4 regions of the Paenibacillus sp. FSL R7-0333 genome follow, and region 3 is predicted to be linked to each of the others. Evidence: riboswitches for the same ligand, from Rfam matches in the RefSeq annotation. Region 3 holds a riboswitch; each other region holds the start of a gene.

Region 1 (8,056 bases), 3.4 Mb from region 3:
AGCAAAGACGGAGACATCAGCAGCCAGCTTAGAACGAATCTGCAAGCCGCTCTGCAGCAGGTGAATACCGGCCTGATTGTCGGCGATAAGCTGACCGAGAGCCAGGTGGCGGCGATCTTCGCTCCGGTCTCGATTGATACCACACAGCTAAGTACTGACGGGGCTGCAGGTGGCGCAGAACAGGATCAGTCCAAACCCATTATCAACTATGTCATTGTCTATATCCTGCTGATTCTGTTCTTCATGTCGGTGATGATGACCGGCAACATGATTTCAGCCGAGATTACCTCGGAGAAAAGCTCGCGCATTATGGAGATTCTCATCACCAGCGCCTCGCCACTCACTCAGATGTTCGGCAAGGTCATCGGAATCTTCCTCGTCGGCCTGATGCAGATCGTCATTATCTCGGCTGCCATCGTGCTCAACCTGATGCTGCCGCATAATTCCACGATCCTGAGCGATTTCGACCTGAATCTGGGACAGCTTAATGTCAGCATGATAGTCTATGGCTTCATCCTGTATATCCTGGGCTACTTCCTGTACGCGCTGATGTATGCCGCTGTCGGTTCAATTGTCAGCCGGACAGAGGATCTCGGGCAGGCCGTGATGCCAGTCATGATGCTGGGCTTCGTCAGCTTCTATCTGCCGCTGTTCAGCATCTCGAACCCGGATACGCTGCTGGTGAAGGTAGCGAGCTTCGTCCCGTTCACCTCTTCGCTAAGCCTGCTGCTGCGGATCGGGGTCGGGGAGGTCGCCTTCTGGGAGATCATGGTCTCGCTGGCGATCCTGCTGGCGACAACCTTCCTCTTCGGCTGGCTCGCCGCCAAGATCTACCGTACCGGCGTCTTGATGTACGGCAAGCGCCCTAGCATCAAGGAGATCAGAAAAGCGATGAAGGCTTATAAAATCTAAGGAATATTTTGTAGGAAAGCCCGTCTGGTTTAATGGACGGGCTTTTTGCTATACACCATTATTTTTACGATAGTCGGAGGGGTTAATTCCCGTCCATCTTTTGAATTGTCTGCTGAAGTGAGAGAGGTTCTTGTAGCCTAAACGACTTGAAATCTCATTTAAAGATATCTTGGGCTGCTGTAGTAATATTTTGGCTTCCTGCAGCTTTAAGTCAGATAGATAGGTGCGGGGCGACATCTTATATATTTTTTGAAATACCTCTAATCCATAGTTGGGGCTTATTCCTAGCGAAGCAATGATGGGCTGGATGTGAATGGTGTAATCCGAATTTCCCTGGGTGCAATTTTTCTTAAAAGCCCTTTTGATGGCTTCGGCAATTTCTTTGGCATATTTCGCTGTGGTCATGGATTCGTTGGCACGTATCTCCGTCTGTACCGGCTGGATATCTACAAGCACCTCCAATAACTCGAACAAGACCATTTGTGCTTTTAGCTTTGCTTTGGTGAACGACAACTCAGGCTCATGCAGAATATCGATCCATTTTTGAAGGCATTTTTTCAGCTGGCTATGATACAAATGGGAGGACTTATAGACCCAGTCACAGTTCTTCATAATTCGCATCCGTAAGGAAGGCTCGTCTATATCAAAATGAGCGCAGAAATAGGTCATCGATGTAGCGGAAATGCATTTATTCGTATGCTCGAACCCAGGCGGAATCAGCAGAATATCATCACTGTTCACAATGAATGGTTCATGATCTATCCTAGTCTCTTGAGCCCCATCCAGCACAATTAGAATCTCAAAGGCATGGTGGGATTCTGTAGTCATGCTCCAATCGGCAGGAACGGTCTGTGTATGTGCGCCAAAAAAGCGTATATTCCAATCAATGCGCGGCAGCAGCAGCGTCTGTGCACCTGTGAGATAGCTATTCATATGTTCCAATTTGCAGCACCTGCCTTTGATTTGGGTAAATCTAGCCGTACTCATCCCATCGCATAAGTACGTTAGTAGTTATTATAATATACATAGACAACAGGAAAAGGGTAAATAATATGGCTAAACAGCGAAGGGAAGCAGAAAAATGACAAAGATTAACAATCCTATAATCCCTGGTATGGCACCAGATCCATCTATTATAAGAGTCGATGATGTATATTATATTGCGACATCCTCGTTCCATTGGAATCCCGGCGTTCAAATTTTCAAATCAACCGATTTAGCCCATTGGACGCTGATTGCCTCCGCATTACATAAAGGCGAAGTGAATCTAAGAGGCACCAATACTCCGGCCGGGATCTGGGCGCCGCATCTATCCTATGATTCTAGGGCGAAGCGGTACTGGTTAGCTTATTCGCATATGTTGAACATGGCAGGCCGTGAATTCAACTCGGATTCCTATGCCATGTGGGCAGAAGATATCCATGGACCCTGGTCGGAGCCCATCTATCTGACATCTATAGGCTTCGATCCGGCGCTCTTCCACGATGAAGATGGCAAACACTATGTGTCCATTCTTGAATGGGAGACCCGTGAAGGGTATCAGGCGCCTGGACATATTGTGATCGCTGAATTTGATTTGAATGACGGCAAGCTGGTTGGACATTGGCACCGGGTGACGCAAGGCTTCACCAGCCGCGGCTGTGCTGAAGCACCGCAGATCTATAAATATAGAGAGATGTACTATCTACTATTAGCAGCTGGCGGAACGGGTTATGCTCATGGTGTTGAACTGGGGCGTTCGGAGAATATTTTTGGTCCCTATGAACCGCATCCGTCGGGAGAGCCGATTATCACCTCCTCGCCGCGCCATCTATTTTCACTTGGCAATCCGGATGCCGGGCATTTTGAGATGTATAATCCAAGTTCAATTATGCAAAAAGCAGGTCACGGCTCATTAGTGCAAACTCAAACAGGCGAATGGTATATTGCTCATCTCATGTCACGCCCTGTGGAAGGAACGCTAATGAATCCATTAGGCCGTGAAACCTCTATTCAAAAAATGCATTGGACAGAGGATGGCTGGCTGGAAATGAAGGATGGATCCAATATAGCGAAAATGGAAGTTGAGGGGATGACAGGTGTTGAATTAGAGGCCGATGGAATCTCTCATGACGTATTTGATGATTTTAATCAGGAGAAATATGATCTTCATTTTCTGACTCCGTACCGGGACCAGCAAGCGGCATGGGTGAATACGATTGAACGTCCGGGTTACTTACGAATTCATGGAGAGAATTCTTTTTTCTCGCAGATCAATCCGGCGATTATGGCTACGCGTGCAACCTCCCTTCATTATGAAGTGCAAACCAAGGTGGAGTTCCACCCCGATCATTACTCGGAAACGGCCGGTCTGGGGCTATACTATGATTCGAATAATTGGCTGTATGTTCACTTGACCCACTCCGAATCAGAGGGCACCGTTCTGTATGTACTGCAGGCCAAGCTGGGAGAGCGCATCGAGCTGGTCCACAATTACATTCCAGTCCCTGAAGACACAGCGGAGCTCAAGATTATCTATCATTCAGGCATCGCTAGTATCCTTTACCGCTTCGGGGATAACGGGGATTGGCAAGTTTTTGTAGAGAATATTGATGCTCTCTATCTGTCGGATGAAGGCGTGAACGGGGAGCCGGGGGAGATTGGCGGATTTACAGGCTTGTTCAATTTCATCGGTTCCGTGGATGCTCACCAGCATGACTCCTTCGCTGATTTTGACTACTATGGAGTGAAGAATTACTAGCCAAGGACGCCATACGTTCTTCCGCCCGGGTGTGCCCGGAGCCGTGGTGAACTGGTGAAAACGCCGGAGATGGTGTACCTTAGTAGTATTAGTCTTTAGGAGTGGTGAATGGTTGTGAAGAAAAGTAGACAAACCCCCGTGCTGGTCGCGGCCTCTATCCTGCTCATTATTGTTAGCAGCCTGATCCCTTCGGATCAGTCGACTTGGTTGGGGGCGTTACAGACCCTTCTGCTGGGAGCCGGACTGCTCGGCTGCTGTATGGCTTTTTGGCGGTTTGCCAAGGGCGGCAAGGGTGGTAAGGGCAAGAGCTGAGTTCTATGTACTGAACGGCCGGTGGAGACAGGATCACTGCATGGGATGGTTGAGCTATGTAAGGTGAGCCAAGCACTGTATGAGCGCTGGCGCTGAGAGTCAAGGACTAAGTCGCGGCGGATGCTGCGGCTTTTTTTGATAGATAATGAATTTATATGTTTTGGGGTCCCCGCAAAAGTACCTGAGTCATCATCGAAGCTAAAGCCCCACTTTGTGGGGGGATTTTGCGGACTCAGCGGCCCTTATTTTGTGAAAAAGACTGATTATCTTCCCGGTGCGGACTGAGAGGACCTTAAAGGGCTGTATGGAGCGCAAAATGAGGCGGAATTGGTTAATTAAGCGCCCCTCAGTCCGCATGGCCTTCGGAATGGTCCCATTTGCTGAAATAGCGGATCTGTAGTCCGCATGGCCCGCTATCCATCTCCTTTTGTCGCATCCGTACCCTAATTCCGCCACATCCAACTCATTCCGCCGCACTCATTTCTATATCCCGCATATCCCGCGTTATCCCCCACCTCAACCCGCCGAAGGGCGGTGGACCGCAGGCAAGGCTGAATGTGCGGCTGCCATCTGTTCGCGTATTCCTCTGAGCCGGGCTTTGAGCTCGGGGACGCTGCACTCAAGGATCTGGCTGATGTCGGAAAGGGGGAGCTGGATGCCGTACCATAAGGCACTGGCAACGTGATCGTCCCAGCTCAGCGGCGCAGAAGCGCAGCGGCCGCGGTCGTGGGCGAGCACTGCGCATTGGCGGATGCACTCTCTGTAGGCAGCCGCAGCAGCGCCGTCACCTGAGAGGCTGCCCTTCAGCCATAGTGTATGGAGTGCTACGAAGGTGGCGATTGCAGCTTGTTCGGCGCGGGCGCCTTGCTCCAGCAGCAGGCAGCTAAGCGCATAGACGGGACCGCTATATTGCTGGGTGTAGGGGTTGAATCCGGCAGCGGCTGTTAGTTTGGGCGATAAGGGGTCAGGCATGTGGTCACATTCCTTCCTGAATCTATACTGTGCAGTTCATTCCAGCGCGCAAAAAACCGCAGGCAGAGGAGGACCTCTGCCTGCGGTTGTGGGTAACAGGCTTAAGACGCCTGGCACAAAAGCGTGGCGGATCAGGGCTCTCTCCTTACGCTTACGAGGTTAGCTGTCGGATTCGGACGGTGAGAGTCGCCCTACCTGCCGGAGACCTGCGCGTGGCATTCTCCTTCGGATTCACCCCAAGTCGGCCTGACGGCCGGATGGTTCCCCCGTTTTCCACATGACGGAAATTCAGCGTGCATGCATATGCTCATTTTCATGAATGCGTTCATTTGCTTTCAACACGAATCATACTCTCTTCAGAGGGGGTTTGTAAAAATGGAAAAGAGTGCTATTCGTCTTATTTTCAGCAAATGGCTGAATGGATGTGCATAGGGAAGCCAAAACACCTATATGTAGCAGATTATCTGCCATTTATCTCGCTCAAGCGCTGTTTTTTATTTTTGGCAGAGCTCACCACCAAAGCGACTCATTCTGATTCTTCCAGGCAATAATCCGCTTCATCTCACGAACGGTTCCTGTTGTAATCTCATAGTCGCTGCGTTCAGTGGCATGAAGGTCCAGGAAATGCAGCATCCCTCCATAAGTCCCCACGGCCAGTATGGTCTCATCAGGATTGACAGCTAATCCAGAAATGGTGCTTCCGGCATAATAACGCCACAGCTCCCGCCCCTCTGCATCAATGAGCCTCAAGTATCCATAGGCATCGCCAATGACAACACCGTCCTTCAGTGCCGCCGCCGCATATACCCGGGCTTCCTCGTTAACGACCGGATATTCCTGATCGGACGAGAGTTTACCTGACTCCGCATGTTCAAGGGACACAGCAAGGGTAACGCCATTATAGAAGTGGCAGGCATTGTACCACACGCTGTGCTGGTCCTTCGTAAATATAGTATAGTGCGGGTAACTGGATTCCGGATTGAATAAGTGAACCTGCCTTAAAGTTGTGTCATATAAAAGATGATCACTGCCCTGGCTGCCATAGGCAATCCATCTTCCATCCGGAGAGACGGCACCATGCGGCATGTCAATTTCAATATGCTCCATCTCATCTGCTTTATATTCTTCGAGATCAGGATGCAGCAGCTTCACCTCCCATAGCTTCTCCTGCGATTGCTGGACCAGGAATATCCCCTGGCTTGTAACAAGCAATAACGCTTGGCCCCCGTTAAAAGGAATGACTTGCTCCAAGGGTAACTCCTGATCCAGGCTGTCTATGTCCAAAACGGGGAAGTCCGGGTCCAGCGCTTGAATCGTGCCATTCAGCTCACGCCATGTGAGATCTGCTACAACTTTTCCTTGTAGAGTGCTGTTCATGGATTGCATAATGGTAATGCCTTGAGTTCCGGCGAGTGCATAGAACTGATTGTCAGGAGATGCCCCAACCAGGCTAAACTCGTCGAATACGGAAATAACATCCTTATGTACAGCCACAACTGCATTCTTCTCCCAAGGTGAGCCGGTGCTGAACACCACAGCATCATCACTTATGAAATGGATACCGCGAATCGCCTGCATCTCCTTCTGGAAGTGCCCGGAGAGCGGCCACGTTGCCGCCGGTAGTTGCTCCCGCAGCTCAGCAATCTCACCGTGCTCATTAGCTCCTCGAATCATCTTATAGATTTTGGCGGCGAGGGCGCCGCGTGTATCCTCTGCGGGTTCGTTTCCCGCTTTGTCCCAGCCTTCTGTCAGTCCCTTATGTACGAATTGATTGACGTCGCTCACATAACGTTGTCCTTCTTCACGCCATTTGGCGGCACGCTCATCCTGTAGCCACTTCAAAGGATCAATCCTCCTTGTCCAGATATATATAAATATACAATTATTTCATCGATGAATCGCAAAAAAAAGGCGCTGCTCCTGTTGAGAGGACAGCACCTTTGCGTATATTACAGAACAGCAGCATCCATAAGCTCCTGAAGCTCAGGGAGATTGAAGCCCTTGACCGCCCGGTCCCCGGATACGGTGACTGGAATGCCCATGAAGCCCAGCTTCTCCACTTCCTCCTGATAGACGGAGCTGGTCATCACATCCCGGACCTCGAAGGGAATGCCCTTGCTCTCCAGCAGCTGCTTGACCTGATTGCATTCGCCGCAGCCGGAGGTCGAATAGACAATTACGTTCGCGCTCATTGTTCCACTGCTTCCTTTATCGCTTTTTGGGTAATCTTCCAGTGTGAGGTGTTCCAGCGGACTTCGCTGTCCTCCAGCAGGAAAATCTGCGGGGATTCATGCTTGATCCCGAAATCCTCAGCAATCTGATTGGAGACAGGACGGTCTTCGATCACATGAACCACGGCTGCAGGCGTATCTGAATGCTGTGTATAGGCCTGGAACTCCTCGTTGGCCTTGGCGCTGATCGGGCAGGTGGTGCTGTGCTTGAAGAGCAGTTTTTTGCCAGGCTGCCCGATATATTGCTGTAGTTCTTCCTTAGTGTGAATTTGTTGAATAGACATTGGAGGATCACCTTCCTGGGTAAGAGTTAATGAAACCTGTTGTCAACAATTGTGTTGTTAACAACTATTAATCATGATTGTAGCATAGTTCAAAATTAAAGCAAAAGTAAAGTTCTGCTTAGCCTTCCCCTCCCTTGAAGGATGTTGTTAAAGGCCTGCGGCCATGCTAATGTGGGAGGGATGAACCTAGGCTCGGTGCATAATCATGCAGATATGAGGGGGGAGCTTATGAAAAGGGTTGCTTGTGTTACCGGTGCTGACCGTGGACTGGGATTGTGCCTCGTTCGATCTCTTTTGGAGAGTAAGTACATGGTGTTTGCCGGACAGTATTTGCCGGATCCTGCGCTACTTGAAGCTTTGAAAGCGCAATACCCGGATAGCCTGAAGCTGGTTCCTCTCGATATCGGCAGTGCAGGGAGCGTAAAGGAGGCCGCGCGGAGTATTGCCGGAAGTACAGGGCACCTTGATATGATTATCAATAACGCAGGGATTATCCACAAGTCTGATGATGCAACAGTGCTCGTGGATATGGATGATGAAGCTATGGCGGAGATTTATAACGTGAACACGCTGGGTGCGCTGAGGGTGAGCAATGCATTGATGGG
Region 2 (8,056 bases), 3.7 Mb from region 3:
GACGGTACAGCGTCTCCGCCATTTTGGATTCGTTGACATGATGTCCCTCAGCCGGTATGCGCAGCTGCTCGTAGAGGCTCAGGCTCTTCTTCAGATAGAGTGCATCACCATCCAAATGCAGGACCTTACCCGGCACTTCAAAATAAGCCGCTTCCTTCGGAGATGGGCCCCAGGTTCCCGTGGACCCCGACACGCTCTCTCCGCTTCGCTGGCTCTGCACCTGCCGGTCTTTACGCAACCAGGTTAGAGATTCTGTTGCCTTGATCTGCGCACGCGCTCCCCGCTCGGTAACCCGTGTAGGAGGCACCTGCACCAGATCCTCCAGCGGGGAATCCGCCAGCAGACGGAACTCCGTGCCTTTAATGACTGCTCTATTCTGCAATATATTGTCTACCCGGAAGGTCACATCGCCGCCATAGGATTTACGAATGACCAAGTCTCCTAGATTCATTACAACACCACCTCTACCCCATGTTATGGGCAAAGGCCCCGGTTGGTTCATCCGCCGGGAGGGTTTTCTGTATTCTATGCGATGCCTGCAGCCAGAAGAACCGCACTGAGCCGCGCATACTCTTCAATGCTAAGCGTCTCTCCGCGCCGCGAGGGTTCAATGCCGGCTTCGGAGAGCAGCGCCTCCAGGCGCTCCCGCCCTTCTTCCGGGAAGAATCGTGCCTTAAGATTATTGGCAATCGTCTTGCGCCGCTGGGTAAAGGACGCCTGAACCACACCAAAGAAATGCTGCTCGTCGGCTACCTCCACCGGAGGACGTTCTCTGACCTTCAGCCGGATCACAGCTGATTCCACGTTAGGCTGCGGGATGAACACCGTACGCGGCACCATACAGACCAGCTCAGGCTCGCTGTAATACTGGACGGCAATACTCAGGCTGCCATACTCCTTGCCGCCCGGAGACGCCGCCATACGCTCGGCAACCTCCTTCTGGATCATGACCACGATATTATCCAGCGGCAGCTTCTCCTCCAGCAGCTTCATGAGGATGGGTGTAGTCACATAATACGGCAGGTTAGCTACGACACTAACCCGGTCCCTGCCCGCGAAATCCTCAGCGAACAGCTCCTGCAGATTCACCTTCAGCACATCGTCATTACGGATCTTTACATGGGGATAAGGCGACAGGACATCCCTAAGAATCGGGATCAGCCTGCGGTCAATCTCTACCGCAGTGACGGCCCCGGCCGTCAACGCCAGCCGTTCCGTCAGTGCTCCAATCCCCGGCCCAATCTCAAGCGCACCGGCTGTGCTGTCCAGACCGGCGGCATCCACAATTTTGTCCAGAATATTCTGATCGATCAGAAAGTTCTGGCCCAGGCTTTTTTTGAAGGAGAATCCGTAACGCTGAATTATCGCTTTGGTTCTTGTTGGGGACGAGATATTCTCGATACCGCTCATGAAGTAATGCCTCCCTGATCAATTTGGGCGAGGGCCTGCGCGAATTCTTCGCGGGTAATGCCGAACATCGCCAGACGTTTGTACAGTTGCTTGCCATTGCAATAACCGATACCGAGCAGATTGCCAAGCTGCATTCTGCGCTCAGCCGCCCGGGGATGCACCATCAGCCCTGCGGCCATAAGCTCATCCAGCCCAATGATGGGCGGCGCCCCCTCGAAGGAGGTATGTACATGCTCCAGCGCATGGCGGATAGCCTCAGGCGAAGCATTCTCTATTCCGATATCTCCTTTGCGGGTTGCATCCTTCTCCGGGATGAAGGCATGCTTGCAGCCCGGCACCTTGGCCGCGACGATTTTGCGGATTCGCTCTCCGGCATGATCCGGGTCGGTAAGAATGATTACACCCCGGCGCTCCATGGCCAGCTTGATCTTGGCAATGACCCTGTTATCCACTGCCGAACCCCCGGTTTCAATCGTATCGGCCTCAACCGCCCGCTTAACGGCAACGGTATCACTTTTCCCTTCAACCACAATTAGCTCTTTAATCATAAATATTTTTACTCCTTACTCCAGAACGCAAAAAGAAGAGGATTCGCTCCCCTTCTTTTTGGCTAAAGAATGTATAAGTGATGAGCGGCAGCTCTCTAAAATTTCGTAAGTGCTTCCCTCACTATATCGTATTAACCGCTAATTTGCAAAAGACTTTACGTTTAGTTCAGCTCCGGCTTCACAGGTCCGATCACATAGAGTGTGCGCGACTTGCGGCCGAAATTACGGGCATGGCTCAGTGAATCGTAATAGACATCCACCTTGTTGCCTTTGATGGCACCGCCGGTATCCTCTGCTCGGCGAAACCCTAATCCTTCAATGTACACCCACCAGCCAATCGGTATAACACTAGGATCTACAGCTATAGTGCGGCCTTCCGTTACGCGTGTGCCGGAGGCAGTACGTGTTCCAATACCCGGTTCCTGAGACGAATACGCAGTCATGGATACGTTTTTGATCATTCTTTTGTACTCGAAATCCACACCAGCCTTACTGGTAACATTGCTGGCCTTTGCGCTGGCTTTAGATGACTTGGAGGTTGTTACAGGTATGGAAACTTTGGCAGTAACTACGACGGGCTTAGGAAGCGGCTTGGTTCCAATGGCAATGATTTTGTCCTTGGTAACCGTCTGTACTTCCTTGCCGATCATGCGCATGGATGCCAGCTCGCCATCTTGATAGATCTTCTCGATGTGCTGGACCATTACGCCAGGCTTACCTGCCTGTGCCACTCTTACGGTTCCCTTGGTCAATGAGGGGTCTGCTGTCTTAATGACCCGGAAAGGCAAATTAGTTGTCCGTTGAACCACATGCTTTTTAATCCGGACAATTTTGATTTCCATGTCTGCAGATACTGCGGTTTCTAGCGAAGGGTAAATCTTGTCTAAGCCTTCCAGGCTGTAGCCCAGCTTGTCGATGGCCTCACCAATGGTATCCTCGGTCGTAAATAACGTCTCGGTCTTTCCGTCTACGGTAAGAGCGAACTTCTGCGCAGTGTTAATCACGATACGGTCGCCGTCTTTTATTTCATCACTAAGGCCAATAGATAATTCATCATGCGCCTGCAGCGAAATCTGTTCCTTAGCCAGCACATCACTGAACAGCGTTTCCCGCGTCTCCAGTGTCTGTACCTGTCCGTCTATTACTAGGGTAATTTCTTTTTTGCTCTGACCGTGTACGTACAGCAGTATTAACAGTGCGATAACAATCGATGCCACACCGGCAAGTAAAACTACGCGGGGATTCACTTGCTTCAACCGTAATGCGAAAGACCTGCTGGATGATTGCGAATCATGGGATACCTCTGGTTGGAATACGCCCACTCTCTCCATCCTCCTTACATAGCCCCGTCGTCCAAGTTAGTTCAAGGTGACTGTATCACTTCTGACGAAACTAGGTTTGAGTTTGCAACAGGATACGCCCGCACTTGCTTCAGCGTTTCCTGCTCATGGATCGCCTGCTCGGCATAGTTACTCCGGAGATCTGTTATATAACAGTATGCCGGGAGCATTCTCATTATTCAAAACAAAAGAAGCCTAAAAAGAGCTCATAGAGGACTCTTTCGTGGCTTCCCGGTGTCGAATACGTCGGAATGCTTATGCACGAGGTTTCCTCTCTTACTTGCGCTTACGGGGTTAGCTGTCGGGTTCGGACATAAGAGAGACGCCCTATCTCAGGTCACCCGCTCACGGCGGTTGCCCTCAAATTCACCCCAAAGACCACGTAAAGAAATCAAATAATGCCTGCGGCAATTCTGTGCCAGTACTCTTGTACGTTCATGCGGCAGCGCATTATTGGTTCCCCCGTTCTCCATACGGAGACTCAGCGAGACGATCCATGAAATTAGTGACTGTCACAGTTACAACAGCTCACTGCACTGAAAAGATGATATCCTGTTTTGATACATGTTGTAAAGGACGATTCAACCACGTTTACGTAAAAAAATGATTAAAATATTGTAATAATCGGCCGTTTTTCCGTCATAAAAGTTTAATATATCCGCTATACTTCATTTTTCGCCGCTTTTACTCCTGTTTTCAGAGTATCCCAAATCGTTCCAGTGCGTTCGCATACGTAATTTCCGCCAATTCCTGTAATTCAATCCCTTTTATTGCCGCGGCCGCCTCCGCTACCAGCCTCACATGAGCGGTCTCATTTCGCTTGCCCCGGAAGGGGTGCGGAGTCAGATATGGGGAGTCAGTTTCGATCAGCAGCCGGTCCAGCGGAGTCTGGGCAAGCACCTCTTTGGGCACCCGGGCATTCTTGAACGTAATCGGTCCTCCAAAAGAAAGATGGAAGCCCAAATCAAGACACATCTTGGCACTTTCCCAGCTCCCGGAGAAGGAGTGCATTACGCCGCCAACCTCGCCCGCCTTCTCCTCACGGAGTATGCGGATCACATCTTCATGAGCATCACGGTTATGAATACAGATCGGCATCTTCAGCTCTCGGGCCAGCCCGATCTGCTTGCGGAATACTTCATGCTGCACATCCTTAGGAGAGGTATCCCAGTAGTAATCAAGTCCAATCTCGCCGATGGCAACCACCTTGGGATGAGCGCATAAGGAGGCGATCCATTCCAGGTCTCCGTCCTTCATCGTGATGGCATCCTGGGGATGCCAGCCAACGGCTGCATAAATATAATCATATTTCTCGGCAAGCTGCATGGTAGTCGGTATCGTATCCCGGTTAAAACCGATGTTGATCATCTTGCTGACGCCGGCTTCCAGCGCCCTGGCAATGACCTCTTCGCGGTCTTCGTCGAATTGTGGAGCATCCAGATGGGTATGGGTGTCGAATAACTGCATTACATTACATCCTTTCGGCCTGTTATTGTATCTATAATTCCAAGCTTGATCTGCTTATTTGGCAAAAATCTCTGCGATGGACGGCGGCAGCTGTGGAAGGGCTTTCTGCAGTCTGTCCTGCGGAAAATACAGATGGTATCTGCCGCGGTGAATACCACTGATAGAGCGAACAATATCCGAGACCTCGGAGATTTCCCTCAGCCGGTCATGCTTGTCCAGAAGCAGGATCTGCTTGCTGTCAAAGCCGTCTCCCGGACGGAACACATCATAGGGAAGATCGGTGGGATAATCAATTTCCAGATCATAATCGGGCCGGAGTCCCGCACCGGCGAAGCTGCGGCGGATTTCGTCAATCGTGTCAGAATCCAAATGCTCCATCTCCACATATTTATACAGTTTACGATGGATAAACCGGCTGCACAAGTCGCTCAGGATGTCATCCTCCTCCAGCGTCCACTGCATGAAGGCAGTCTGCATCAAGGCTTCATCCAGCAGCAGGTACTGCCCTACCGTTACCTCTCCGCTGAATAGATCACTTAAGGGCTCAATCATGAAGCGGAAGGCATGCTGCTGCTGCACCAGCTCCTTGGCCCGGCGGAGAATCTGCCTGAGAATAATCTCAGAGCTGCGGGTTACCGGGTGGAAATAGACCTGCCAGTACATCTGGTACCGTGACATCAGGTAATCCTCAATCGCATGCATCCCCGATTCCTTCACAACCACCCGGCCGTCATAAGGGCGCAGCATCCGCAGAATCCGGTCGATGTCGATGGTTCCATAATTCACCCCTGTATAATATGCATCCCGGAGCAGATAATCCATCCGGTCCGCATCCAGTGGTCCCGACACCAAATTGACAACAATTTCATGCTCATAGGTTTTGGAGATGACCGAGGCTACTTTACCGGGGAAATCTTCAGCCACATCACGCAGAATAGCCGTAATCTCTGTATCCTCCAGAATGATACGGCAGGTCCAGTCTTCATGATCCATTTCGAAAGCTTCTTCTATAGAATGGGAGAATGGGCCATGCCCCAAATCATGCAGCAGTGCCGCACACAGGGTAAGCAGTCTCTCCTCCGGCATCCAGTCCTTATAGCCGCTCCGTTCAAACTGGGAAATAATCCTCCGCGTAATCTCATATACCCCCAGAGAATGGGAGAACCGGCTGTGTTCCGCCCCGTGAAAGGTCAAATAGGAGGTGCCCAGCTGCCGGATGCGCCGCAGACGCTGAAATTCCCTAGTGTTGATCAATCTCCAGATAATAGTATCCTGTACGTGGATGTAGTTGTGAACCGGGTCCTTAAATACCTTCTCTTCTGACAGTGGTTGCTTCATGAAATCATCTCCTTTTCTTGTTTTATATAATATATTGTCGCTATTTGTCGAATATTAGCGATTCATATACTGCCAAATCGACAAACATCTTCATAAGCTTTTTAAGAGTGATTTGCCCGATCAAACGCGGAATAAATGTGGTCTCAAAAGATTTCTTAAAATTAGCCTGAAAAAAGGTTGACTGTTTTGGGAATGGTTGGTATTATAAATATCATAAAACAGTGAAGAATGTCGAATAATGACGCTTTTGAACATTGAGAGGAGCAACGATTGTAATGATGAAATCAACAGGAATTGTACGTAAGGTAGATGAGCTTGGACGGGTCGTTATTCCAATTGAATTGCGTCGCACCCTGGGCATTGGAGAAAAAGATGCGCTCGAAATTTACGTGGACGGTGAGCGGATCATGCTTAAGAAATACGAGCCTGCTTGCATTTTCTGCGGCAATGCTGAGAATGTAACTTACTTCAAAGGTAAAATTGTTTGTCATGAATGCATTTCGGCTATCCCTACCCCTGTGACAAACTAAAATAAATAGGGTATAATAGGAACTAATCCAATTGTTAATTCTAACCTTTTTATATCTCCTTGGCCTCCCGTTCGCGCGGGAGGTATTTTTTTGCGCTATTTTCGGCGACTTTCCCCGGATGCCCCTTTTTCCTACCCTGTCTGCTTCCTAAACCTCACATCTAATTCTTAAACCTCTGATTCTTACCCTCCCAAACCCTCCCTGCAGGGAGGGCCCCAAGGGCCCCGGCCCTCTGGACACCCGGAAGCTTGGTGGAATCTCTGCTGCTGGCGCGGAAGGAAGCGGGTTTCGGCGGTGGACCGGCCCCTTTCGGCCTCCCTGCGGTGATCCCTCAGGCCTTGCCATGCGAAGGGTTTCGCCATAGTCAGGTGCCTATGGCGGCTGCGCCGGGTGCTCCCGTGCCATGGATGAGCAGATCGCTCTCCCTGCGGGATACGCTTACCTGTAGAGTCACTAGCGGCTTTGGTGCTGGAGGGTTACTGGATGGTTACTGGCTGCTGACTTTCTTTTTGCCAGAACTTGCTATGTGGAGCGACTAGTACAGTGTCGGATTTAAAAGGGTGCATAAGCTTTGTGAACTCAGGGGTTCGTGTAATGAAACCCTATCACCCCAAAAAATCTAACGGACCGAAGAGACCTTATCCCTACGAGAACGCCACCTTTTGCAGCGTAACGGACTCAGGCGACCTTGTCATCTTTCTGCGAGACGTTTTGGAGCTGAATTGCAGGCGATAAGGTCCTTGCGGTCCGTTAATCGCCCAAGTGACGACTTTCTTCCCGGATAAGAGCACCTCAGTCCGTTACGCTAAGCCAAACGCCCCTAAGGTGAGAATCATTATATAAGAAAAATGGTCTTGAGAAATTTGGATAACTGTATTCTGTACAGCTATTTATTGCTAAAACATCCATTTGATCATTATAAGTGTACTTTGAACACTTATATCCACATAATTCCTCTAAAAGATTCATTCTCCTATACATATAAATGTATAAACTACAACTATAACTAATAAAAGGAATAATACAATCCATATAAGTGTATGGAATACATTTATTTCATTGGGTGCTCAGATGATTAAACCCATTTTTAGGTTTTTACTGGAATTTAAATAACTTCAGCACAACAGTGTTCTAACTCCGCTCCAGGAGTTCATTATAAATATCGCGCTTGGACAAGCCGCGGTCGGACGCTGCCTTTTTCATCGCATCCTTACGTGTTAAACCTGAAGCCTCATAGTGGGCTACATGCTCCCCGGTACTAAGCTGACGCCACCAGGAAGACTCGGCCAGCTCGGCCTCCTCCTTGCTCTCTCCCTCAAGCACAATTACGTATTCGCCAAGCGGGGGATGCTCCTCCAGCCAGGCCAGGCACTCCTCAATGCTTCCACGCAGGAACTCCTCATACCGCTTAGTTAGCTCACGG
Region 3 (8,056 bases):
ACATAAAGTAATGACGAGATCAGAGCTGTTCAGCAGCTGCGGATCAATAATATCTGATGTTTGACCTGAGATATCTATACCTACTTCACTCATCGCTTGAACGGCTTTCGGATTCAACCCATGAGCCTCAATGCCTGCACTATACACATTCCATTCATTGCTCAAATATTTCTTGGCCCAGCCTTCGGCCATCTGACTCCGGCAGGAGTTTCCTGTACACAAAAAGTAAATGGTTTTCTTATCCATGAGTCGCATTCTCCTTTGATTTTAAAATAAGGTCAATGTTATATATAGACCAAGCAGTGTGATGAACAGCGTAGGGATGGTCAAAATAATCCCTGTTTTGAAATACGTGCCCCAGGATATCTTTACTCCTTTGGTGGAAAGCACATGCAGCCACAGTAAGGTAGCTAGAGAACCAATCGGTGTTATCTTTGGTCCCAAGTCAGAGCCAATAACATTCGCATAAATTAAAGCTTCCTTAATCAGTCCCGAGGTATTCGTGGCATCAATAGCCAGTGCATCGATCATTACGGTAGGCATGTTATTCATTATGGAGGAAATCACTGCGGCAATAAAGCCCATCCCCATCGTTGCTGTGAACAGCCCATGATCTGCAATGGCCTGGATGGCATCAGCTAATACATTCGTAAGGCCCGCATTTCTCAGACCATATACAACAACATACATGCCGATGGAAAAGAACACAATGGCCCAAGGTGCCCCCTTCACCACTTCTATTGTGGGGACAGCGGGACTTTTCCTTGCCATGAGTAAGAAAAAGATCGCGATGATACCCGCCACGACAGATACCGGAATGTTCAGAAATTCACTGACAAAGTATCCCGCAAGCAGAACCGCAAGTACAAACCAGGATAACTTAAACATCTGCTTGTCTTTAATAGCCGCTTCAGGTTTTTTTAGCTGGGAGCTATCGAAGTTTCGTGGGATACTTTTACGGAAAAAGAGATAGAGCACACTGATGCTTGCCCCTAAGGAAAATAAGGTAGGCATTAACATCCGTCCGGCGTATTCCATAAAGGTTAGCCCGAAAAAGTCGGCTGATACGATGTTCACCAGATTGCTTACAACTAGGGGCAATGAGGTAGTATCTGCTATAAACCCGCTGGCAATGATGAACGGAAAAACCTTTTTCTCATCAAAATTCAGCGCACGGACCATAGCCAGCACAATCGGTGTTAGAATGAGCGCTGCTCCGTCATTAGCAAAGAATGCCGCGACTACAGCACCAAGAATGATGACATAGATAAACATCCGCATTCCATTCCCGCTAGCAGCTTTGGCCATATGTAAAGCAGCCCATTCGAAGAATCCAATTTTATCGAGGATTAACGAGATCAAGATGATTGCTACAAAGGCCAGTGTGGCATTCCACACAATCAGCGTAACATCCAGAACATCATTCAAGCTGACGACACCGGCAATTAAAGCGAGTAACGCTCCGCCGCAGGCAGACCATCCAATGGACAGATTTTTAGGCTGCCAAATGACAAAAATCAAAGTGACTATAAATATCAGACTTGCCAGAGCTACCAATGGTATTCCCCCAGTTTATGTCTAACTCCACCCATCCGAGCACTCCCTTCAAAGAGTTAAGTTTAATCTCAGGCATCATTATATAATTATACACTTATATATTCAATAGAAAACTGTCATTCGCAGCAAACAGCATTAGACGGTTTATTCAAATGCAATAAAAGGTCACTCGCATTCGGGGTAAGATTTAGGATGGCCTTAACATGGGGTTTATCTACTATATTTAAAGAATAATAGACCCACTGCCCCCTTTTCTGTTCCTTTACCAATCCGCTGCTTTTTAATTTACGTAGATGCTGACTAACGGCTGGCTGAGAAATGTCAAAGAGATCCACGAATTCACATACACACCACTCTCGCTCTTTTAAAAGAGTTAGAATTGTGAGACGTGTTTTATCTCCAAGGAGCTTTAAATCTTCTGCAAGATCATTTAATGTATCCAATTTTGAATCTCCTCTCTTCGTATATAAGACAATACTTATATTCTAATACCTTTATCATCAATTATCAACTAAGCACAATTTATATTTGCATTTTGCAACTAAATGCAGTATAACTAGTTCAAGAGGTGACAACAATGGAAACTCCAAGAGAACTACTCCAAATCATGAGTCGGCGTTTAGGATTACTCAATAAGGATTGCTGTAGCGTAGGAGGATGTAATCTTTCCGCTACCCAAAGTCATCTGTTATATGAGATCGATCGGAGTCACAATCCTTCCATGCAACAAGTCGCCGAAACACTTGGCACAGATATTACAACCTTCAGCAGACAAGTTCAATCTCTGGTGAAAATGAATTTGGTTAAAAAGACATCTGATCCCTCAGATCGAAGAATTTATAACCTGTCACTCACTCCTGAAGGTAAAATGGTAGCTACAACTATTGATCAACAAATGAATGAATACCTGAACGAGGCCTTCTCACACATGAGTGAGTTTGAAGTAGAAACATTACTACGGTCCATTAAGCTTTTCAACGAATCTATGGGAAAACTCAGCAATTGCTGCGCACCCGTAAAAGGGTGACCTTCTCTTTTACTTGTATATTGCAAATTATTTCAGCTAAGGAGTGTATAATCATGAGCAAGCTTACTAATGATCAAATCCGCCAAAATGTACGGGGCCGCTATCAAAAGATTGCTGTAAGAAACGTTGAGACTTCCCCATCCAGCCGAACTTCTGCTGACAGCAGTTGCTGTGACTCCCCATCTGATTTCAGTGCCATATCTGCTAAGTTGGGATATTCCAGTGAGGACCTCGCTTCAGCTCCCGAAGGCGCAAATTTAGGTCTTGGTTGCGGTAATCCGCAGGCTATTGCTGAACTGCAGGCGGGTGAATATGTTTTGGACCTTGGGAGTGGCGGCGGATTTGATTGTTTCCTGGCTTCCCGGCAGGTAGGTAATGAAGGCCATGTTATAGGTGTGGATATGACACCTGAGATGATCAGTCGAGCAAGAGATAATGCCCTTAAAGGTAAGTTCAGTAACACTGAATTCAGATTGGGCCAAATAGAGTATCTTCCTGTCGCTGATCATTCGATCAACGTCATTATCTCCAACTGTGTAATTAATCTCTCCCCAGACAAACAGCAAGTATTCCGTGAGGCTTATCGTGTTCTTCAGCCTGCCGGTCGTCTTGCCATATCAGATATCGTAACTACAGCTGAGCTTCCTCCTGAGATCAAAAATGACCTGGATGAATTATATTCGGGTTGTATCTCAGGCGCCTCTTCCATTGCCGATTTGGAGATCATACTTCAGGAATGCGGCTTTACTGATATCAGCATTGAACCAAAGGACGAATCTAAAACATTCATTAAAGATTGGGTTCCAGGTGCGAACGTTGACCAATACATCGTCTCTGCTGTAATTAAAGCGAGAAAGTAATCTTAAGGGGGTGTTGATATGATCAGTACATTAACTGTCCGTCAGGCCACACCTGAGGATATTGAAAGCATTCTTCGTATCTACAATCAGGGGATCGAGGACCGGATCGCTACACTTGAAACAGAGATGAAAGACTCCTCATATATGGAATCATGGTTCAACGATCACCAAGGCCGTTTTAGCGTTTGGGTTGCTGAACGCGAAGGTGCAGTCGTGGGCTGGGCCTCACTGAACCCATATTCTCACCGTTGCGCGTATAACGGCGTCGCTGACCTTTCTGTATATATTGATCGAAGCTTTCGTGGGCAAGGTGTAGGCAGCTCCCTCCTAGAGTCCATACACAAGGCGGCAAAAGAAAATAGCTTTTATAAAATTGTTCTCTTTACCTTTCCGTTTAATGAGAATGGTCAAGGCTTGTACCGGAAGATGGGCTACCGGCAGGTTGGTGTATTTGAGAAGCAAGGATTGATGGACGGAGCGTTTATTGATGTGATGATTATGGAGAAGCTACTATAAAAATGAAGATCAAAAGGAGAAGTTCCATCCGCAAACGGAGGAACTTCTCCTTTTGATCTATTCCTACAATCTTACTTTCATGGAGGCTCCGCATATCGGGCCTGTAAACAGGAGGATCTTAAACATTATATCTGATCTTAATATCATGATTAAAGAAGCATTAAGATTCATTTAGCCCCATTTAGGTTGCATTAAAAAGTTAATAAATACGCGATAACTTCAGAAAATCGGGGATGAATGCTAGATTACAAGGGATTTTCTTCATTTTTATATCCTATAGAGTCTTATTTAGTCTCCTAGAGAACTTTCAGCATTTTACAAACAGTGATGCTCAGCGTAAGATTCCTTTTAACAAATGCTGAATTCCCGTCAGGCGGGAAGCGGGGGAACCAAATGGCTGTGACCAGCCGAAATGGGGTGAATCCAAAGAAGATTGAACTCTTCACTGGTAGGACGACTCTCACCGTCCGAATCCGTCAGCTAACCTCGTAAGCACTGGAGAGAGCCTGCATTAACCATGCTTTTTTGCTGCGATCCCGCAAAACCTTTCCATTACACTTATCCATCGTACAGAAAACCAAATATTCCGTTTGGCTTGAGCATGCTGCTGTATGTGAGAATGAAACTGAACTGACAGCCTATGTAGCCACAGCTGAGCAGACCCATAATCTGCAGCGTTATATGAAATCTATAGACAACCTAGGAGGCATTATTCATGATTAACGCCAGACTGTCACGAATCGAGTTGTTCGCATTTAGCTGCCGCCCTTCCTTCCTGCATATTTCAGAGCCTTACGGATGCTGGTATGGGGTGTTGAAGTTAACCTTCGGAGGACAGATCAGCTATGGGAATTGCATTCTTTGTGCGGGTGACAATGCGGTGGATTTAATCAAATGGGGCTCTTTTCTGAAAGAGATATGTCATTGTACTGCAGAAGAAGCCACAGAATACGTCCGGATGCACGGACAAGAATGGGCTCCCAATCAACTTAACATGATCAAGACTGCACTCGATAGTATGTTCATTCAAAATGACCAAATCCGAATGAAGGTAGGAGCCGGATCGGAGCGGTATCGCCATCAAAGGACAGAGCAAAGAATCCATTCAATTAATACGGTGAAGAGTCATCTGAATCCAACCATTTTATTTGCAGAATCGGTATCCTATTATTCACTGCTATAGACATGATCAATTTAAATTATCAAAACTCCAGTTGATCAAAAATCTTAACGAAGATTTTCGCAATGTTCTTGGCATCATCGATACCTCTATGGTGAGTACCTTCAAGCGGCAATTCAAGCATAGTCAAGGCTCTCTCCATGCCTACGCCCCGCTCCCTGCCAATCATCCTCCCGTGCTGATGCTTGAGACTGATATGGTTATCCGTCCATTCACTTGCGATTTGATGTAGTGAACAGTCCTTCTGCAACTGGTTTTTATCATAAAACCCCCAGGAGCAGAGGACATGAGGTTCATTGCCTATCCACTCTTGGAATTGACTTATTGCCTGCGGAAAATACATTGCAGCATCCACATCCGCCTGAGAGATGGAGGTAAGCCGCTTACAAAAATCAGAAAGCTGCGGGCTTAATGCAGGCTTGACAAAAATTTGGAACTCGCTCACAGTCTTGAGCCTTTCATTGAGTTTTACGGCTCCGATCTCGATAATTTCGTTTTGTCTTTTGCGGTCATTTTCCCAACAAGTGGCTTCCAGATCAAAAATGATATAGTTCATACCTGCTCCTTTTCTCTATAACCATTCAGTTTGTCATACAACATTTGCGGCATGGCCCGGAGTGTTCGGTCATTCTGCTCTTCAGGAGTAACGTGCGGTTCACTGAGCAGCCAATGTCTGGTCATATTGGAACAGGCATAAGCATGGTAGTTCAAGGAAAATTGCAGATCTTTCATTACAGGAGCTTGCGCGCCTTGTGACAGTGAAGCCAGAAACAAATTTGCCGGGTATGTCTGGGAATGCTCCAATAGGGAATTTTGTCCACTGTCCATCAGGACTTTTTTATAAAATGCTCTTTTCTCATTAAGCTTTTGAAAGAAAAGAGAGGTGACTTTGCTCCATGATTCGTTTGCGTTTTCCGCCATCACTTTATTCAAATCCGAGGAGTAAATCCAATTGACCAATTCATATTTATCATGGAAGTGATAGTAGAATGTCTGGCGGGGAACGCGGCAGTGATTTGCCAGCATGGTTACCGTGATTTTCTTAAAAGGCACGTGATTTAATAGCTCAATTATGGCTTCTGCAAACATGGTCTTCGTCATATCTTTTGTAGGCATCGTTGATTTCACCTTCCATTCCTATTATGACAAAATGATGAGCAACGGCAAAAAAATTGTCACTTGCCTTCAAGTGTCTATATTCTATAAGACTTAGTTAATTATACAATGCTAATGCATTTAAGTTAATTAACGGGGTGAATGATGATGAAAACAGAAAATCGTGTTACAGAGATGCTTGGAATACAATACCCGATTGTGCAGGCCGCCATGTCCTGGTTGACCGATGCTAAGCTTGTCGCAGCCGTATCCAATGCGGGAGGCATGGGAGTAATGGGGCCTCATGCGGGTTATCAGACGCGGCCCTCCAGTCCGGACGAAGTGGGTCAAAGGATTCGCAATGAAATTCGTAAGATTAAATCATTGACGGAAAAACCGTTCGCGGTAAATCTGTATCTACCTCCGGATGGCCAATCCGATCCATATTCCAAAGCTACATTTGAGGCTGCTGTCGCGGAAGGCGTACGGTATTTTGTGACCGTTGGTTCTCTGAATAGAGCTATGGTCAAAGAAATCAAGGATAACGATAGCATGTGGATTCATCGTGAGCTTACTCCTTCCCCGGAAGCAGCGAAAATGGCTGAGCAGCATGGCGCAGATATACTCATTGCCACAGGGTATGATGAAGGAGGAACCATTCCCCAGAACAAAATAGGCACTTTCTCGATTGTTCCCGCGATCGCGGATGCGGTAAGTATCCCGGTTATGGCAACAGGCGGCATCAATGATATTCGCGGAGTGAGAGCGGCTTTTGCACTTGGAGCTGAAGCGGTATATTTGGGAACACGGTTTATCGCCGCTGAAGAATGCCCTGCTGCTGAGGCAACGAAACAGGATATCATTCAATCCAAAGGTTCAGATCTGATTATGTTATCATCGTATTCACGCTCCACTCCGCATCAATTTGCCCGTGAGTTGGAGGCTATGTACCGCAATGGGGAATCATCTGAAAATATCGAAAAGAGGATCAGTGAAAACGGAGGTGTGTCTAATAGCATGCTGCATGGGAAGCTGGATGAGGGGCCCATCACCATCAATACCGCGATCGATCTGATCACTGAAGTGAAGAGCTGTAAAGCAATCATTCATGAATTGATGGCTGACTTTATTAGGGAGTAGCACAGAACGCCAAAAAAGCCGCTAACAGATAAATATTCTGAAAGCGGCTTAAAATCATGTCCATTTTATTACAACCTTATTTCAATATATGCTTTGAGATCCTATTCTCATTCCAGTCGTATACTAAGACACTATTCTCACGATAGTCCAATATAGACCCTTGTATTCCATTAAATTCGTGAATAGAGGCCAGCGTTTTTGCATCTAAAATATACTGGGAGGTAAGCAAATCGACATATAGGTTTCCTTCTACCGTTTTCTTTGCTGTCGGCAGACCATCTCCCTCAGGCATATTAAAATTCGATAGTACCCTATCCTTTACTAAGCCCTTCTGATTGAACAAGCTTAATTTTTTGGTTTTAGGATTAAATACCATATAATCATCCCCAGCTTGGAAAGCAAACCCAAATTGATCGATTGTTCTTCCCCAGATAGCGGAACCTTTTGGAGATAAAGCTATTAGTTTACGCGTATTTGCTTGATATACTGAAAACACAAAAGTACCATCATCGAGTGCAAAAGCAGTATAAAAGTTGACTCCTGCTCCTTTTGGGAAAGTGTATTGAAATGAGCGTTGTAAGGAAGAGTTGTATACTTCAACTTTTTGAGCATTGCCCAGCTTGGTTAACATCTCTATGGCGATTTGGTTCTTCGAAACAGTAGTTAACTTGCCGGATACGA
Region 4 (8,056 bases), 110 kb from region 3:
GCAGCTGCTCTTCCAGTCCTTCTCACAAGTGGACGGGTCGCATACCCGCAAGTACCCGGGTACGGGTCTGGGGCTTGCGATCTGCAAGAAGCTGGTGGACCTGATGCAAGGAGAGATCTGGGCAGAGCCGGCAGAAGGGGGCGGCACACAATTCTTCTTCAGAATTAAGCTGCAGTCGCAAGAGGATTCCCCGGAAGTATTTTTCGGCAAGGATACAGGGGAGGGGGAGTCAGCAGAGGAGAATGAAGCCGTATAAGACAGCGATTGCCAACAAGAGAGTTAACATTATATAATTTGAAAGTAACTATTCTTTTATCACGACAGTCCAGAGGACGGAAAGGAACTCTCTTTGAGCAAAACGAAAAAGAACCGTGTCATGGCTCCCCAAATGAGCAAGCAGGAGAAGCGCAGGGCAGAGCAGGAGCAGCAGAAGCAGAAAACGAGAATTCTGATCGTGAGTACGGTGGCCATCGTTATTATTATTTTTGTAGGCTTATTCATGCTTGCTTCCAAGGACTCTTCGCCTGCCGGCACAGACAGCACGCCGGTTGCCTTCAATTACAGTGAAATGATGCGGCTTGGCAAGGAGGATGCTCCGGTCAAAATAGTGGAATTCGGCGACTTCAAATGTCCGGCTTGCGCCCAGTTCACCGGTGTCATCAAGCCGCAGATCGTTCAGGGCTATGTAGATCAGAATAAAGCAGCCTTCTATTTCGTGAATCTGGCCTTCATCGGTAAGGATTCGAGAACGGCCTCCCTGGCAGCCCTATCGGTGTATCATCAGAACCAGGAAGCGTTCTGGAAGTACTTCGATGCGATCTATGCCAATCAGGGGAATGAAGAGGAGGAATGGGCTACGCCTGACTTCATGGTGAGTCTCGCCAAGCAGCTGGAACTGCCGGTGGATTATGATCTGCTGCGCAAGGATATTGATGACCGCACCTATGAGAAGGAGCTGGACCGGGATATTCAGCTTGGCTCCGATACGGGCGTAACGAATACGCCATCCTTGTACGTGAACGGCATCAAGGTGAAGGAGCCTTTCAATTTGGAGGCGATTGACGCCCAGATTCAGGCAGCAGCAGCGGGAGCAGGGGCCGCCCAATGACCGCCTTCTCTGCCTTCTGCCGGCGTAACTGTCTCTACTTGGCCTGGTTCGTCTGTGTGGTTGCTGTAGCGGGAAGCCTGTATCTCAGTGAGGTCCTGCATTACGAGCCCTGCAAGCTGTGCTGGTTCCAGCGGATCTTCATGTACCCGCAGCTGTTCCTGCTGGGGATCGCCACCTACCGGGCGGACAAGCGGATCATTCCTTACGTGCTTCCCCTTAGTCTGATCGGCGGGAGCATCTCTATTTATCATTATGCGGAGCAGAAAATTCCGGCGCTCAGCAAGGTGCTTCCCTGCACCATCGGCGTACCGTGCAACAAGGATTATCTGAACTGGTTCGGATTTATAACGATCCCTCTGCTTGCACTTATAGCCTTTGCCTTAATCTCCATTCTGCTCTGGACAGGACGCAAAGAGGAGCCGGCAGAGTAAGAAGCTGACGGGCAGAAGGAAGAGAAGAGAATACCCTTAATTTTAGCAAAAAATAATAGGCAAAAACCCTGTAAAATCACGTGGTAAAGGGATAATGAAAGAGAATGAAAGATCAAGACATACCGGATGATGGATTTGGTTGTTTTGAGTGCTTTTCATTCTTTTTTCATTTGTTTCCACGCTTTACGGAAGACGTGTTGTAGCTTAATATTAGTCCTTGTGAGAAGTTGAATATGCGCTGAATTTTCCGGAAGGAAAAACGGGGGAACCACACTTTGGCCAAGGCCAAAAGGGGTGAATCGGAGCAGGCTACCTGACCTGTAACCGTAGGGCTACCACAGTCCGAATCCGCCAGCTAACCTCGTAAGCCACTAGTGGGATAATGACCATGCACACTAAGGCATGCGGATCATTTCCGTATGCTTATTTTGGTGCCTGCATTTATGAAATCCACTTATGAAAACAGCGCAGGGAAAGCCCATTTCAACTTAACCAAGAGAGGAACTGTTACTACAATGGTAAGCAAGGTAAAACGACTATTGATCGGGCGTCCGATGAAGTCGAACGAACTCGATCATGAAAAGTTATCCAAGGTGAAAGCACTGGCTGTCCTGTCTTCTGATGCGCTCTCGTCTGTAGCCTACGGAACAGAACAAATTCTGATTGTACTGGTGGCCGCCGGGTTCACCGCTATCTGGTACTCCTTGCCAATTGCATTAGCCGTATTGGGCCTGCTGGCTATTCTGATTCTGTCCTACCGGCAGACGATCTTCGCTTATCCCCAAGGCGGGGGCGCGTATATTGTCGCCAAAAGCAATCTAGGGGTTCATACCGGCTTACTGGCCGGCGGCTCTCTGCTGGTGGATTACATTCTGACGGTGGCGGTAAGTGCCTCGGCGGGGACGGATGCAATCACTTCAGCTTTTCCAAGTCTGCATAATCATACTGTCCTCATAGCGGTATCTGTTATCGTGCTCTTAACAATTGTTAACCTGCGGGGAGTGACCGAATCGGCCTCCTTCATCGCTATCCCGGTCTATCTGTTCGTTGTTTCCATCTTCGTGCTCATCATCTCGGGGGTCTTCAAATATATGACCGGCGGCGCCCATGCCCATGTTCCTGAGATTGGCTCGGCGGTATCGAACGTGAGTATGTTCCTGCTGCTGAAGGCCTTCAGCTCCGGCTGTTCGGCTCTGACCGGGGTAGAAGCGGTCTCCAATGCTATTCCTAACTTCAAAGCGCCCGCGGAGAAAAATGCAGCCAAAACGCTGATGCTCATGGGCCTCATTCTCGGGGTAATGTTCACAGGTATTACGCTGCTCGCTTACTGGTACGGTATCATGCCTGATGAGAAGGCCACGGTGGTCTCACAGATTACCGAATCTACCTTCGGCCGCGGCGGACTGTACTTCTTCATTCAGGGGATTACGGCGGTTATCCTGTTCCTGGCAGCCAATACGGCGTACTCAGCCTTCCCGCTGCTGGCGTTCATGTTCGCCAAAGACAAATATCTGCCCCATGCCTTCATGGTGCGCGGCGACCGGCTGGGCTTCTCCAACGGTATTATTTTCCTCGGTGTCATGTCGGCTGTGCTGGTGGCGGCGTTTCACGGGAATACGGAAGGACTCATTCCATTATATGCAGTAGGGGTATTCATTCCGTTCACGCTGTCGCAGCTGGGCATGATGGTCCAATGGTACAGAACGAAGCCGAAAGGCTGGCAGAGCAAGTTCGCCGTCAATACGGTGGGGATGCTCACTACATTAACGATCACCCTGATTTTCATAATCACTAAATTCTCCAGCGTGTGGATGGCCTTTATCTTCCTGCCGGCTGTTATCATCGTGTTCCACCGGATTCACCGCCATTATATGAATATTGCCGATCAGCTGCGGATCTGTCCGGCTACCGATAAGCCTTGTATCAAAGGAAGCACCGTAGTCGTTCCGGTCGCCGGTGTGACTCGCGCTGTACTGCATTCGATCAGCTATGCGAAGTCATTGACCGATAATGTGGTCGCTGTATATGTGGGCTTCGATGAAGAAGAGATTCACAAGATGGAGCAGAAGTGGGAGGAGTGGAACCCCGGCGTACGCCTAATCGTCCTGCGCTCCCGCTACCGCAGCATTATCCGCCCGCTGGTGAAGTTCATCGATACAGTAGAGTGGAAGACCTCTTCAACCGATCATATTACCGTCCTGATTCCGCAATTCGTGACCAAGCACTGGTGGCAGGCGGTGCTGCATAATCAGACCAGCCTGTTCATCCGCTCTTATCTCATGAATCAGAAGGACATTGTCATCGCCACGGTTCCTTTCCATCTGCATAAATAATATAGAAGATTATAGGAAGACGGCTGTTTCTGCTTGATGCGGAGACGGCCGTTTGGTCGTTATTATAAGTTATTGGTTGACATAGAGAATGAGAATCAATATCATCAGTATAGACAAGATGAAGGTAACAGGGCTTTTGCCAATCATGAGGGTAACATACTGGAGGGGTATTCAATGTTTTCGTTCAACCTGCAAGGATCAAGAAGCGGGAAGCTGGCGGTGGCCGGACTTATGACTACAACACTGCTGCTGTCCGCTTGCGGAAATAATAATAGCAACGCAGGCAGTAACGGTGGATCAGGCACCGCACCTGCGGCAACCGCAGAAGCGACTGCGGAGGCCACAGCGGTACCTGCAGCAACTGCAGCACCCGCTGTGGAGAAGACCGTAACGGATGCAATGGGACATAAGGTGACCGTTCCCGCTAATCCGCAGCGTGTAATTGCTTCTTATCTGGAGGATTATCTGGTAGCACTCGGCGTGACTCCGGTTGCCCAGTGGTCTACGAAGAATGGTACTCAGGCTTACCTCGCTGCTGAGCTTAAGGATGTTCCGCCGATCAGCTATGACCTGCCGCTTGAAGCGGTTACCAGCTTCACGCCGGATTTTCACATCGTCCAGTCGGAGGGCTCGGTTCAGAACGGTCTTTATGACCAGCTGAATAAGATTGCACCAACCTATGTACTCGGCGATGAGGTCAGCAGTGACTGGCGTGCGGCCTTGCTCAAGATCGGTGAGCTGCTCAATAAGACACCGGAAGCGGAGAAGGCTATTGCAGACTATGACCAGAAAGCGGCTTCGGCCAAAGCGGCTGTATCTGAGGCGATTGGTGATGATTCAGTAGCGGTCCTGTGGCTGGTGTCTAAGAATTTCTTCATCGTGGACGAGACCCGCAGCAGCGGTGCGGTATTGTATGGCGATCTTGGAGTGAAGCTCCCAAATCTCGTGACCGACATTCCTGCAGAATCCAGAGCACCGTGGAACCCGATTTCACTGGAGAAATTATCTGAGCTGACTGCAGAGCATATCATTCTGGTGAATAGTGACAAGGCAAGCGGAGCTGAGATTACAGAAGGTGCAGTCTGGAAGGGAATTCCGGCCGTTAAGGCAGGGAATGTTCATGAATTCGGCAAAGATACCAGTTGGCTGTACAGCGGCCCTATAGCCAATTCCAAGACCATCGATGATATTCTGAGCAGTTTTGTAAAATAGGTTCTTTACCGGCCGGAGAATAGTGCAGGCTTTTATATCCTCAGGATATAGAAGCCTGCCTCTTTTTTAAGTTGAACAATATTCATATCTTTGCGATAATGAGAATCATAATCATCTATATTTCCCTAATAATCCTGATAAGGAGACGGCATATGGCTTCATCCACAGATTCTGCTCTACAAGCTCCTTCTGTTGAAGGGAACACATCTGTCCGGTCGCGGCCGCTTGCCGCTGCTGTTATTCTGGTGCTGGGAATAGCAGCGATTGTCTTCGGCCTGATGGTATCCGTATCGGTCGGTGCGGCGGATATCCGGCTGGTTACCGTATGGGAGGCGGTGTTCCGGTTTAATCCGGAGCTGCCCCAGCATCAGGTCATCCGGGAGCTGCGGATTCCCCGGGCTGCCGCAGGAGCGCTGGTCGGCGCATGTTTTGCCGTTGCCGGTGCGATTATGCAGGGGATGACCCGCAACCCGCTGGCGGATTCCGGACTGCTTGGTCTTAATGCAGGTGCGGGCGTTGGACTGGCCCTGGCTTTTGCCTTCGCGCCAACATTATCCTTCGCGTACATCATGCTGTACTGCTTCCTTGGAGCGGCTGTGGCCTCACTGCTGGTATTCGGGATCGGTTCGCTCTCCCATAGCGGATTGACCCCGCTTCGGCTGACCCTCGCCGGTGCGGCAGTAAGCGCCATGCTGCTGGCGGTCAGCCAGGGCATTGCTATCCTGTTCAGCCTCTCCCAAGATATCGCCTTTTGGATGGCCGGGGGGATTGGCGGAGCGAGCTGGAAGCAGCTGCAGGTAATATCTCCTTGGGTCGCGGCGGCCCTGATCGGTGCGCTGATGTTGTCGCGTTCGATTACGCTACTGAGCCTGGGCAGGGATGTTGCAGCAGGTCTCGGACAGCGCACCGGTCTGGTACAGACTGCAGGGATGATTATTGTCGTCATCCTCGCCGGAGCGGCAGTCTCCACGGTGGGGCCGATCGCTTTTGTCGGATTAATGATTCCGCATATTACGCGTTACCTCGTCGGGGTTGACTACCGCTGGATTATTCCCTGCTCAGCAGTCCTTGGAAGCATTCTGGTCCTGGTGGCCGATATTGCGGCCAGGATGATTAATGCGCCATACGAAACACCAATAGGTGCCTTAATTGCAGTATTCGGCGTACCGTTCTTCATCTATCTGGCCAGCAAACGCAAGGGGGAGCTGAAATGAACCGTTCCACCTCATTCCCCCCGGCCAAACCACGCCATTCCAGAGAGGCTGGTATTCTGACACTGCTTGCTGTGCTTATCGTCATTCTGTTTCTGGTCAGTATGAATACCGGCTTAATGCGTCTGTCACCGCTCGAAGTTCTACATACCCTATCCGGCAACGGCACCAAGCAGCAGCAGCTGATTTTGTTTGATTTCCGGCTGCCGCGCATCGTGATCTCCTTGCTGATTGGTGCAGGCTTCGCGGTAGCCGGTGCAATTCTGCAAGGCTTGTCGCGTAATGCTCTGGCTGAGCCTTCCACCCTGGGGATCAATGCCGGAGCCGGATTCGCCGTTCTGATCTTTATCTCCTTTGTACCGGCTACTACAGCAGCTCCGATCCTCGTGCTTCCGCTACTGGCGCTTGCAGGGGCCTCGCTTACTGCAACACTGATCTACTTCCTGTCTTACAGGAGGGAGGATGGGCTCTCGCCGACACGGCTGATCCTGATCGGGATTGCTGTGGGTGCCGGGATATACGCTTTTCAGCTTATTTTGTCATTAAGACTCGACCCGCAGAATTATCAGTTCGTAGCTATCTGGCTGGCCGGCAAAATCTGGGGCGGAGACTGGCGGTTTGTGCTGGCCCTGCTACCCTGGATATTGATCCTGCTGCCGTTCGCATTTTACAAAGCCCGGGTGCTCAACGTACTGAATCTGGGCGATGAGCTCTCCAAGGGACTGGGCCTGCCGCTCGAACGGGAACGGCGGTGGCTGCTGGCTGCGGCTGTTGCGCTGGCAGGAGCCTGTGTATCGGTAAGCGGCAGCATTGGTTTTGTCGGGCTAATTGCGCCGCACCTGGCCCGCAGGCTGGTCGGCCCGCGCCATCAGATCCTGCTGCCTGCGGCTGCCCTGATCGGAGCCCTGCTGCTGCTTACGGCAGATACGATCGGTCGCTGGATCCTGCAGCCTGCGGAGGTACCTACTGGTATCGTAGTGGCGATTATTGGAGCACCGTACTTTTTATATCTTTTGGCCACATCGAAAGCGTAATACAGGGATGTATATATTAAAAAATCTAAGGAGTGTTTATCATGTCGGAACGTTTAAATACAGAGCAGCTGAGCATCGGATATGCGGAGACTATGATTGTAAAGGGGCTGAATCTATCGCTTCCGACAGGGAAGATTACAGCGCTTGTCGGGGCGAACGGCTCCGGGAAGTCCACGATTCTGAAGACAATGGCCCGGATCATGAAGCCGAAAAGCGGCAATGTAATGCTTGACGGGAAGTCCATTCACAATCTCTCCACCAAAGAGGTGGCCCGCCAGCTGGCGATTCTGCCGCAGAATCCTACTGCCCCGGACGGCTTAACGGTATCTGAGCTGGTAGGGTATGGACGGTATCCGCATCAGAAGGGCTTCGGCAGCCTGACGCCTGAAGACCGCAGCATTATTGCCGAGGCGATTGAATTGACCGGCATGAATGAATTCCGTGACCGGCCGATTGACCGTCTCTCCGGCGGACAGCGGCAGCGGGCCTGGATCGCCATGGCGCTGGCCCAGCAGACGGATATTCTGTTCCTTGACGAGCCGACGACCTTCCTGGATATGGCCCATCAGCTGGAGGTGCTTCAGCTGCTGCAGAAGCTCAATGAGCAGGAAGGCCGGACAATTATTATGGTTGTCCATGATTTGAACCATGCCTCCCGTTACGCGCAGCATATGGTAGCGATCAAATCCGGTAATGTGATCAGCGAAGGCGCTCCGAATGAGGTAAT

The links. Region 3 has a riboswitch for cyclic di-AMP ahead of MKY86_RS15355 (hypothetical protein). Riboswitches for the same ligand answer to the same signal wherever they lie in the genome.
Region 1: another riboswitch for cyclic di-AMP. It lies ahead of MKY86_RS01125 (hypothetical protein); the one in region 3 lies ahead of MKY86_RS15355 (hypothetical protein).
Region 2: another riboswitch for cyclic di-AMP. It lies ahead of MKY86_RS32045 (3D domain-containing protein); the one in region 3 lies ahead of MKY86_RS15355 (hypothetical protein).
Region 4: another riboswitch for cyclic di-AMP. It lies ahead of MKY86_RS15890 (APC family permease); the one in region 3 lies ahead of MKY86_RS15355 (hypothetical protein).

What each region holds. Positions count from the first base shown of each region.
Region 1 covers NZ_JBBOBZ010000001.1:260,994-269,049, forward strand. Annotated here, with positions in the region: gene MKY86_RS01105 (ABC transporter permease) at 1-912, shown strand, start outside; gene MKY86_RS01110 (AraC family transcriptional regulator) at 961-1,845, opposite strand; gene MKY86_RS01115 (family 43 glycosylhydrolase) at 1,994-3,652, shown strand; gene MKY86_RS01120 (hypothetical protein) at 3,767-3,964, shown strand; gene MKY86_RS01125 (hypothetical protein) at 4,481-4,936, opposite strand; cyclic di-AMP (ydaO/yuaA leader) riboswitch at 5,071-5,240, opposite strand; gene MKY86_RS01130 (WD40 repeat domain-containing protein) at 5,447-6,778, opposite strand; gene MKY86_RS01135 (glutaredoxin family protein) at 6,886-7,128, opposite strand; gene ytxJ (bacillithiol system redox-active protein YtxJ) at 7,125-7,451, opposite strand; gene MKY86_RS01145 (SDR family NAD(P)-dependent oxidoreductase) at 7,680-8,056, shown strand, end outside.
Region 2 covers NZ_JBBOBZ010000001.1:7,434,713-7,442,768, reverse strand. Annotated here, with positions in the region: gene yabG (sporulation peptidase YabG) at 1-451, opposite strand, end outside; gene rsmA (16S rRNA (adenine(1518)-N(6)/adenine(1519)-N(6))-dimethyltransferase RsmA) at 526-1,410, opposite strand; gene rnmV (ribonuclease M5) at 1,407-1,958, opposite strand; gene MKY86_RS32045 (3D domain-containing protein) at 2,120-3,280, opposite strand; cyclic di-AMP (ydaO/yuaA leader) riboswitch at 3,567-3,795, opposite strand; gene MKY86_RS32040 (TatD family hydrolase) at 3,995-4,765, opposite strand; gene MKY86_RS32035 (HD domain-containing protein) at 4,820-6,103, opposite strand; gene MKY86_RS32030 (AbrB/MazE/SpoVT family DNA-binding domain-containing protein) at 6,379-6,633, shown strand; gene rsmI (16S rRNA (cytidine(1402)-2'-O)-methyltransferase) at 7,765-8,056, opposite strand, start outside.
Region 3 covers NZ_JBBOBZ010000001.1:3,698,573-3,706,628, reverse strand. Annotated here, with positions in the region: gene arsC (arsenate reductase (thioredoxin)) at 1-246, opposite strand, end outside; gene MKY86_RS15380 (arsenic transporter) at 268-1,563, opposite strand; gene MKY86_RS15375 (ArsR/SmtB family transcription factor) at 1,674-2,000, opposite strand; gene MKY86_RS15370 (MarR family winged helix-turn-helix transcriptional regulator) at 2,135-2,584, shown strand; gene MKY86_RS15365 (arsenite methyltransferase) at 2,638-3,444, shown strand; gene MKY86_RS15360 (arsinothricin resistance N-acetyltransferase ArsN1 family A) at 3,466-3,960, shown strand; cyclic di-AMP (ydaO/yuaA leader) riboswitch at 4,307-4,470, shown strand; gene MKY86_RS15355 (hypothetical protein) at 4,676-5,143, shown strand; gene MKY86_RS15350 (3'-5' exonuclease) at 5,163-5,696, opposite strand; gene MKY86_RS15345 (TetR/AcrR family transcriptional regulator C-terminal domain-containing protein) at 5,693-6,256, opposite strand; gene MKY86_RS15340 (NAD(P)H-dependent flavin oxidoreductase) at 6,401-7,375, shown strand; gene MKY86_RS15335 (PQQ-binding-like beta-propeller repeat protein) at 7,452-8,056, opposite strand, start outside.
Region 4 covers NZ_JBBOBZ010000001.1:3,810,024-3,818,079, reverse strand. Annotated here, with positions in the region: gene MKY86_RS15905 (sensor histidine kinase) at 1-256, shown strand, start outside; gene MKY86_RS15900 (thioredoxin domain-containing protein) at 350-1,108, shown strand; gene MKY86_RS15895 (disulfide oxidoreductase) at 1,105-1,539, shown strand; cyclic di-AMP (ydaO/yuaA leader) riboswitch at 1,766-1,925, shown strand; gene MKY86_RS15890 (APC family permease) at 2,055-3,872, shown strand; gene MKY86_RS15885 (ABC transporter substrate-binding protein) at 4,047-5,084, shown strand; gene MKY86_RS15880 (FecCD family ABC transporter permease) at 5,237-6,298, shown strand; gene MKY86_RS15875 (FecCD family ABC transporter permease) at 6,295-7,329, shown strand; gene MKY86_RS15870 (ABC transporter ATP-binding protein) at 7,371-8,056, shown strand, end outside.